3 regions of the Enterobacter asburiae genome follow, and region 2 is predicted to be linked to each of the others. Evidence: predicted binding sites of a transcription regulator. Region 2 holds the regulator's gene; each other region holds the start of a gene.
The links. The regulator PurR, encoded in region 2, represses purine synthesis genes. The targets are predictions, from matches to a motif close to CANGCAAACGTTTGCNTG.

Region 1 (3,276 bases), 830 kb from region 2:
CTTCATCAACGTGGCGGACAACGACTTCCTGAACTTCTCCGGCGAAAGCCTGCAGGGTTGGGGCTACTGCGTATTCGCAGAAGTGGTTGAAGGTATGGACGTGGTTGACAAGATCAAAGCCGTCGCTACTGGCCGCAGCGGTATGCACCAGGACGTTCCTAAAGAAGACGTTGTGATTACAAGCGTGACCGTCAGCGAGTAATTCGTGGCGACACTCTTTATTGCGGATCTGCATCTGCAAACAGAAGAACCGGCGATAACCGCCGGTTTTCTGCGTTTTTTACGCGGTGAAGCGAAAAGCGCCGATGCGCTGTACATCCTGGGCGATCTCTTTGAAGCCTGGATTGGCGACGACGACCCTAACCCGCTGCACCGTGAAATGGCCGCCGCCATTCGCGCGCTCGTGGATTCCGGCGTCCCCTGCTACTTCATTCACGGCAACCGTGATTTCCTGATCGGCAAGCGCTACGCCCGCGAAAGCGGCATGACGCTGCTGCCGGAAGAGCAGGTGCTCGACCTCTATGGCCGCAGGGTTCTGATCATGCACGGCGACACGCTCTGCACCGACGATACCGGCTACCTGGCGTTTCGCGCCAAAGTCCACACCCGTGGATCCAAAAGGTGTTCCTTGCGCTGCCGCTGTTTATCCGCAACCGCATCGCCGCCAGAATGCGCGCGGGCAGTAAAGCCGCCAACAGCAGCAAATCCATGACCATCATGGACGTGAACCCGCAGGCCGTGGCGAGCGTGATGGAAAAGCATGGTGTTCAGTGGTTGATCCACGGTCATACGCATCGTCCTGACGTCCATTCCCTTATCGCCAACGGCGAACCGGCCCATCGCGTGGTGTTGGGTGCCTGGCACACCGAAGGCTCCATGGTCAAAGTCTCGCCAGAGGGCGTGGAGCTGATCGCGTTTCCGTTCTAACCCCTCACACTATCATTCTATTTTTTTGAACAATATCGGCAAATTGTTTCGATTTTAATCAGCCCGTGGTCGGCCTATTATTTATCACATCAGGGCAACACGCCCTATCCCAGATAAAAAACTTAAGGAATACGACCATGAAATCTATCAAAACTTTCGTTGCAGTTGCCGCTCTTTCCCTGGTTTCTTTCGGTTCTTTCGCTCAAAGCGTGAGCGCAACCGCCTCTACCCTTGACCGCGCAGAAGCGAAAATTGCCGCGCAGGCCGCCGAGCAGAATGCCTCTTATAAAATCACGAGCGCGAAGGTCAACAACCGCGTGTACATGACCGCAGAACTGACTAAATAAAAATCCTGATTGCCGTGCCGCCAGCTAAGACGTGCAGCAGCGACAATACGATGAGGAAGGAACAGAGAATGAAAAACATCAGCATCGTAAGTACCCTGCTGCTGGCAGTCGTGGTGTCCACTGGCGCACAGGCCGCGGAGAATCGCTTCTCCGTGCCAAAATCAGGCTCGAATGCCGACACCAGCATGGTGAATCATATCGATGTCAGCCGCGCGTTTGACAACGAGAACCTGTCCGCAGGGGATCTTCAGTAACATCACATAAAAGACCGCCATCGTGCGGTCTTTTTTGTTATCTCTTTCTCGCCATAACTGCTCGCCTTTTAACCGCGCAACCGTTTTCCTTGCCCGTATAACATGCTATTCTCTGTGCCCTCGAAAGCAGTGTGTTTCGCACCACAGGAGTTTTAAGACGCATGTCTTCCCGCAATAATCCGGCGCGTGTCGCCATCGTGATGGGGTCCAAAAGCGACTGGGCTACCATGCAGTTCGCCGCCGAAATCTTTGAAATCCTGAATGTTCCGCACCACGTTGAAGTGGTCTCCGCGCACCGTACACCGGACAAACTGTTCAGCTTCGCCGAAAGCGCCGAAGAGAACGGTTATGAGGTGATCATTGCCGGTGCGGGCGGCGCAGCACATCTGCCAGGCATGATTGCCGCCAAAACCCTGGTGCCGGTACTGGGCGTTCCGGTCCAAAGCGCCGCGTTAAGCGGTGTGGATAGCCTCTACTCCATCGTCCAGATGCCGCGCGGTATTCCTGTCGGCACGCTGGCGATTGGTAAAGCGGGTGCTGCGAATGCCGCCCTGCTGGCGGCGCAAATTCTTGCGACGCACGATAAAGCATTACACCAGCGTCTGGCGGAGTGGCGTAAAGCCCAGACCGACGAGGTGCTGGACAATCCGGACCCGCGGGGTGCGGCATGAAGCAGGTTTGCGTCCTCGGTAACGGCCAGCTAGGCCGCATGCTGCGTCAGGCCGGTGAGCCGCTGGGTATTACCGTCTGGCCCGTCGGGCTGGACGCCGAACCGGAAGCCGTACCGTTCCACCAGAGCGTGATCACCGCCGAGATCGAACGCTGGCCGGAAACGGCTCTGACCCGCGAGCTGGCGCGTCATAACGCCTTCGTTAACCGCGACGTGTTCCCGATCATCGCCGACCGTCTGACGCAAAAGCAGCTGTTCGACAAGCTCGGTCTGCCGACCGCGCCGTGGCAGCTCCTGTCCGATAAAAGCGAGTGGAATGACGTTTTCGCGATGCTGGGCGAGCTGGCAATCGTGAAGCGCCGCGTGGGCGGTTACGACGGCCGCGGCCAGTGGCGCCTGCGTGCAGATGAAACGGCAGAACTGCCGGACGACTGCTACGGCGAGTGCATCGTTGAGCAAGGCATTAACTTCAGCGGCGAAGTGTCGCTGGTTGGCGCGCGCGGGCACGACGGGCATACCGTCTTTTATCCGCTGACGCATAACCTGCATCAGGACGGCATTCTGCGCACCAGCGTCGCCTTCCCGCACGCCAATGCTGACCAGCAGGCGCAGGCGGAAGATATGCTCTCTGCCATCATGCACGAACTCGGGTATGTGGGCGTCATGGCGATGGAGTGCTTTATCACCCCGTCCGGTCTGCTGATCAACGAACTTGCGCCGCGCGTGCACAACAGCGGGCACTGGACGCAAAACGGCGCGTCCATCAGCCAGTTCGAGCTGCACCTGCGCGCGATCGCCGACCTGCCGCTGCCGCAGCCGGTGGTGAACAGCCCGTCGGTGATGATCAACCTGATCGGCACCGATCTGAACTACGACTGGCTGAAGCTGCCGCTCGTGCATCTGCACTGGTATGACAAAGAGGTCCGCGCGGGTCGTAAGGTCGGTCACCTGAACCTGAACGACAGCGACACGGGCCGCCTGAGCGCCACCCTGGAAGCCATGATCCCGCTCCTGCCGCCGGAATATGCGAGCGGTATTGTCTGGGCACAGTCAAAGCTCAAGTAAGACATCTGCGCCG
Region 2 (3,276 bases):
AGGGAAGTGAAGGTAATCGGCTTCGCGTCAGCATGCGCTTCTTTTTTATGCGCGGGCTTGAGGGCGAACGCCGGCAGCATCAGTACCAGGGTAATGGCAAACAGCGTGGCGAAGATGGCCTGCCAGTCGAAATGCGCGAGGATCCAGCTGCCCAGCAGAGGGGCGAGGGCAGGTGAGAGACCCACAAGCGGCATAATGGTGGCGAAAATACGGTTAGTGCGATTAGCCGGGTAATAGTCGGTGACCAGCGCCTGCCAGGTCACGGCCGCGGCACAGACGCCCACGGCCTGAATAAAACGCAGCACCAGCAGCCAGGTGGCATCGCGTACCCATAACATCCCCAGGCAGCCCACGGCAAAAATGGCCAGGCCCAGCAGCAGCACCGGTTTACGACCAAAGCGATCCGAGAGCGGTCCCCAGAGCAGCTGAGCGAAGGCAAAGCCGGCGAGGAATAAACTCAGGCTGGCGCTGATGGCGGCAGCCGGGGTTTGCAAATCTTCCTGCATGGCGGCAAACGCCGGCAGGTACATATCGGTGGCCAAAAAGCCCAGCACGCTTAAGCCGCCGAGCCAGACTAAAAAACCGTTCCTGGGTTGCATTATTTTATTCTCCTGAGGAGGCAGGTATACATTGGCGCTGAGTGTAGGGAGTGCAAAGCCGCTTGTGAAACACTAATATTTGGCGGGTGCATTCAAAAATTTTGCAGGCAGAAAATGTGGTCAGATTATTCTCTTGAAGTAGTCGATGCTGTTGCGCGTAACGGCAGCTTTAGCGGTGCGGCACTGGAGCTGCACCGCGTTCCTTCGGCAATCAGCTACACGGTGCGTCAGCTGGAGGAGTGGCTAGCGGTTCCGCTGTTTGAACGGCGGCATCGTGATGTGGAATTAACGCCCGCAGGCGCGTGGTTTTTGAAGGAAGGGCGTTCTGTTATCAAAAAAATGCAGATCACCCGCGAACAGTGTCAGCAGATCGCTAACGGCTGGCGGGGACATCTTTCCATCGCCGTGGATAATATCGTTAAGCCGGAACGCACCCGGCAGATGATCGTCGATTTCTATCGTCATTTTTCTGACGTCGAGCTGCGGGTCTCGCAGGAGGTGTTCAACGGCGTCTGGGATGCGCTGGCGGACGGCAGGGCAGAGATGGCGATTGGGGCCACGCAGGCGATCCCGGTTGGGGGACGTTACGCCTTTCGCGATATGGGGATGCTGAGCTGGAAATGCGTGGTGGCAAGCGATCATCCGCTGGCGTCGATGGAAGGGCCGCTCAGCGATGACACGCTGCGCAACTGGCCGTCGCTGGTGCTGGAGGATACGTCCCGTTCGTTGCCCAAGCGTATCACCTGGCTTCTGGACAACCAGCGGCGGGTGGTAGCCCCTGACTGGGAATCGTCGGCGACGTGCCTCAGCGCCGGGCTGTGCGTCGCGATGGTGCCCGTTCATTTTGCGCGTCCGCGCATCGATACCGGAGAGTGGGTTGAGCTGACGCTGGAGAATCCGTTCCCGGATGCGGCCTGCTGCCTCACCTGGCAGCAAAATGACGTCTCGCCTGCGATGGCATGGCTGCTGGATTATCTGGGAGACAGCGAAACGCTGAACCGGGAATGGTTACGGGAGCCAGCATAGCTGGCCCCGTAAAGCGATTAACGACGGTAGTCGCGGAACGGACCATCCGCTACGGAACGGCGTTCGATAAGACGCGGGTGAACTTCAATGGACTGCGACTCTTCACGCTTGTTGACGATTCTGTCCATCAGCATGTTGAAAGCCGTTTCGCCCAGCGAGTCTTTTGGCTGGTGAATGGTGGTCAACGCCGGGGTAAAGAAGCGCGCGTTACGCACGTTGTCATACCCGATCACGGAAATATCCTGCGGTACGCGCAGGCCCAGCTCGTCGGCAGCGCAGAGCGCGCCCATGGCCATGATGTCGCCCCCGCAGAACACGGCGGTCGGACGGTGCGGCTGGGAGACGATCTGCTGCATCGCGCGGTAGCCCGATTCCGGCTCAAAGTCGCCCTGCACAATCCAGTTTTCCGGCACGTTGATCAGCGCTTCTTCCATCGCTTTCATAAAACCGGCCAGACGGCCCGCGCCGGTGTTGCGCTCCAGCGGACCGGGGATCACGCCAATCTCGCGGTGACCGCGTTCGATCAGATAGCGACCGGCCATATAGCCGCCTTCAAAGGCGTTATCGATAACGGAATCGGTGAAATCCGCGCGCGCTTCGCCCCAGTCCATCACCACCATCGGAATATGGCGATACTCTTCCAGCATCGACAGCACGGACTCCGGATACTCGGAACACATCACCAGCAGGCCATCAACGCGCTTTTGCGCCATCATCGACAGGTAGGCACGCTGTTTTTCAATGCTGTTCCACGCGTTGCCCAAAATCAGGGTATAGCCTTTCTGGAAGCAGTTCTTTTCAACCGCTTCAATGATCTCGGCAAAATAGGCCGCTTCACTGCTGGTCGCCAGCAATCCAATGGACTTGGTGTGATTAACCTTGAGGCTACGCGCAACCGCACTTGGCGAATAGTGCAGCTCTTTGATCGCTGCCCAGACGGCGTTGCGCGTCTCTTCCGCCACAAAGCGGGTTTTGTTAATTACATGTGATACGGTTGTAGTGGAAACGTTTGCGCGTTTTGCTACGTCTTTAATTGTTGCCATTAAATGTCACTCCAGACCATATCCTAAGCTCCTGAAAAACCTGAAGGTAAACGTTTGCCTTCTCTCACCCTTATCTCGCAATGTTGAATTGCGGCACGCCGGGAAAACGACACGGGACGTCAGGAGGGGGTCAATGGCCGGTACGCTAATAAATTTAGCGTGGAATTTTGTCCTATCTTGATGAAAAGGGGAAGAGGTAAAGTGGTTATCAGTATAAATCCAGGAAGATTTTTGACGTAATCTGTGCAAAAATGAGCAAGCTCACTTTTCGTGTGGGGATTAAAAGGAGAAAAATTGATGAGTTCCGATCTTAAGTTTTCGCTGTTCACCACCGTTGTTGTGCTGGCTCTGATTGTTGCGGCCGGTCTGACGGCTGCGCTGCACTGATTTACGCGGAGGGAGAGCCTTCTCCCTCCCGACTCCCCGGATTGTTACTTCTCTGGCAAAAATCTTTTGCCATTTTGTTAACTTCTCATTTTTTGTGATTGATGTCATGCTTTCCGCTTCTTTGTTCTGTGTCACCACATGACACGGCATCCGGAGTTGACGCATGAAAATCAATTTTCCCCTGCTGGCCCTGGCGATTGGCGCTTTTGGGATTGGCACCA
Region 3 (3,276 bases), 210 kb from region 2:
TATTTTCCCTGGAGGGAAAATGTCCCGCGTATCACAGGCCAGGAGCCTGGGTAAATATTTCCTGCTCGTCGATAACATGCTGGTCGTGCTCGGCTTTTTTGTCGTTTTTCCATTGATATCGATCCGCTTTGTCGATCAAATGGGCTGGGCGGCATTAATGGTTGGCATTGCCCTGGGATTACGCCAGTTTGTCCAGCAGGGTCTGGGCGTCTTTGGTGGGGCCATTGCCGACCGCTTTGGCGCTAAACCGATGATCGTTACCGGTATGCTGCTGCGCGCGGCAGGCTTTGCCACGATGGCGGTCGCCCAGGAGCCCTGGCTGCTCTGGTTCTCCTGTTTCCTCTCCGGTATCGGGGGCACGCTGTTCGATCCGCCACGCACCGCGCTGGTGGTGAAGCTTATTCGCCCCCAGCATCGCGGCCGTTTCTTCTCGATTCTGATGATGCAGGACAGTGCCGGGGCGGTTATCGGCGCCCTGCTGGGAAGCTGGCTGCTGCAGTATGACTTCCGTCTGGTCTGCGCGGCAGGTGCTGTGCTCTTTATTCTGTGCGCGCTGTTTAATGGCCTGTTCCTGCCCGCCTGGAAACTGTCGACGGTCAAAGCGCCGGTCCGGGAAGGGCTTGGCCGCGTGCTGGGCGACAAACGTTTTGTCACCTATGTGCTGACCCTGACGGGATACTACATGCTGGCTGTGCAGGTCATGCTGATGCTGCCGATCATGGTTAACGACATTGCGGGTACGCCTGCTGCCGTTAAATGGATGTACGCCATTGAAGCCGCACTTTCCCTGACGCTGCTCTATCCGATAGCTCGCTGGAGCGAGCGGCGTTTTCGTCTGGAGCATCGCCTGATGGCCGGGCTGTTCCTGATGACGCTGAGCATGATGCCGATCGGCCTGGTGAACTCTCTCCAGCAGCTGTTTACGCTGATTTGCACGTTCTATATTGGCTCCATCATCGCCGAGCCTGCCCGTGAAACGCTGAGCGCCTCGCTTGCGGATGCGCGTGCGCGCGGCAGCTATATGGGTTTCAGCCGGCTGGGGCTGGCGCTTGGCGGTGCATTAGGTTACGCCGGTGGAGGCTGGTTGTTTGATGCCGGCAAAGCGTTTAACCAGCCCGAACTCCCGTGGATGATGCTCGGCGCGGTGGGCTTTATGACGCTCCTTGCCCTGTGGTGGCAGTTCAGCCAGAAACGCAGCGCGAGCGGGATGCTCGAGCCTGGCGCGTAGCCTTTCCCTCGGGCGGGAGGCACTCCCGCCCCACTTCTCAGTTTTTTCTGCTGGTTTCTGCCAATTCACACTGACATACTGGCGTAACAGGACAGAAGCGCCGATTTTTCGTTGAGGAACACTATGAAGAAAATTGTCTTTGCCGCGGCATTAGTTGTCAGCGGCCTGCTGGTTGGCTGTAACCAGCTCACGCAATATACCGTCAGTGAACAGGAAATTAATCAGGCGCTGGAAAAACATAACAATTTCTCTAAAGACATTGGCGTGCCGGGACTGGCGGACGCGCATATCGTGCTTACGAACCTGACCAGCCAGATTGGACGTGAAGAGCCAAACAAAGTCACCCTGGCCGGTGATGCGGCTCTCGATATGTCATCCCTCTTTGGCAATCAGAAGGCCAACATTAAGCTCAAGCTGAAGGCCCTGCCCGTTTTCAACAAAGAGAAAGGGGCAATTTTCCTGCAGGAGATGGAAGTCGTCGATGCGCAGGTGTCGCCGGACAAGATGGCACCGGTTCTGCAAACCCTGATGCCCTATCTCAACCAGTCGCTGCGAAATTACTTTAACCAGCAGCCCGCGTACGTCTTAAGCGAAGACAAAAGCAAGGGTGAAGCTCTGGCGAAAAAATATGCAAAAGGTATAGAGGTGAAACCGGGAGAAATTATCATTCCTTTCACCGATTAACCTGAAGGGCGCTGCGGCGCCCTTTTTTTTTACGGAAAAGTGTGCAAACGAAAACGTTTCCGCTTATGATTTGTGTCCGGCAAAAACAGCCATCCTTATGACTGATTCCTGACAAGCCGGAGCTTCCATGACTGCACAACCCCAGGTTCTTAAAATCCGCCGCCCTGACGACTGGCATATCCATCTGCGTGATGGCGATATGCTGAAAACCGTCGTGCCTTATACCAGCGAAATTTATGGCCGCGCGATTGTCATGCCTAACCTGGTTCCACCAGTCACCACCGTCGATGCCGCGATGGCCTATCGCCAGCGCATCCTGGATGCCGTCCCTGCGGGACACGATTTTACCCCGCTGATGACCTGCTATCTGACCGACTCGCTGGATCCGAACGAAGTGGAGCGCGGGTTTAACGAAGGCGTATTTACGGCGGCGAAACTCTACCCGGCAAATGCCACCACCAACTCCAGCCACGGCGTCACCAGCATTGATGCCATCATGCCGGTTCTGGAACGCATGCAGCAACTGGGCATGCCGCTGCTGGTCCATGGTGAAGTCACGCATGCCGAGATTGACATCTTCGACCGTGAAGCCCGCTTTATCGAGACCGTGATGGAGCCTCTGCGCCAGCGCCTGCCCGCGCTTAAAGTGGTCTTTGAGCATATCACCACCAAAGACGCGGCAGAGTATGTGCGTGACGGCAACGATCTTATCGCCGCGACCATTACGCCACAGCACCTGATGTTTAACCGTAACCACATGCTGGTGGGCGGGGTGCGTCCTCACCTGTACTGTCTGCCTATTCTCAAGCGCAACATCCACCAGCAGGCGCTGCGCGAGCTGGTTGCCAGCGGGTTCTCCCGCGCGTTCCTCGGCACCGATTCCGCACCTCACGCCCGCCACCGCAAAGAGGCGAGCTGCGGCTGTGCAGGCTGCTTCAACGCCCCAACGGCACTGGCCAGCTACGCGACCGTCTTTGAAGAGATGAACGCGCTCGAACATTTTGAAGCGTTCTGCTCCCTTAACGGCCCGCGCTTCTACGGCCTGCCGGTCAGCGACACCTTCATCGAACTGGAGCGTAAAGCGAGCCACGTTGAGGAGTCCATTGCGCTGACGGATGACACGCTGATCCCATTCCTGGCGGGCGAAACCGTTAACTGGACGGTAAAACGTTAAAAAATCATTGCCCCTTGTTGTCAAACCGATAATATACCTGCATAAATAAACAGTATATTACACAGGGGGCATTTATGCGTATTGAAGTCACCATAGCCAAAACAACCGTTCTGCCTGCCGGCGCGCTTGATGCACTGGCAGGCGAATTATCCCGCCGTATTAACAACACCTTTCCCGATAACGCGGGTGC

Region 1: a site for PurR is predicted at 1,602-1,619, ahead of purE (5-(carboxyamino)imidazole ribonucleotide mutase). Genes of this name have one in related genera too.
Region 3: a site for PurR is predicted at 1,959-1,976, ahead of pyrC (dihydroorotase). Genes of this name have one in related genera too.

The regions. Positions count from the first base shown of each region.
Region 1 covers NZ_CP011863.1:197,985-201,260, reverse strand. The annotation lists gene ppiB (peptidylprolyl isomerase B) at 1-202, shown strand, start outside; partial or broken gene lpxH (UDP-2,3-diacylglucosamine diphosphatase) at 206-927, shown strand; gene ACJ69_RS00960 (YdgH/BhsA/McbA-like domain containing protein) at 1,065-1,274, shown strand; gene ACJ69_RS00955 (hypothetical protein) at 1,343-1,528, shown strand; gene purE (5-(carboxyamino)imidazole ribonucleotide mutase) at 1,690-2,199, shown strand; gene purK (5-(carboxyamino)imidazole ribonucleotide synthase) at 2,196-3,263, shown strand.
Region 2 covers NZ_CP011863.1:1,023,040-1,026,315, forward strand. The annotation lists gene punC (purine nucleoside transporter PunC) at 1-599, opposite strand, end outside; gene punR (DNA-binding transcriptional activator PunR) at 714-1,625, shown strand; gene purR (HTH-type transcriptional repressor PurR) at 1,643-2,668, opposite strand; gene cydH (cytochrome bd-I oxidase subunit CydH) at 2,966-3,055, shown strand; gene ACJ69_RS05075 (MFS transporter) at 3,219-3,276, shown strand, end outside.
Region 3 covers NZ_CP011863.1:815,878-819,153, reverse strand. The annotation lists gene mdtH (multidrug efflux MFS transporter MdtH) at 20-1,228, shown strand; gene ACJ69_RS04020 (lipoprotein) at 1,352-1,912, shown strand; gene pyrC (dihydroorotase) at 2,040-3,086, shown strand; gene dinI (DNA damage-inducible protein I) at 3,161-3,276, shown strand, end outside.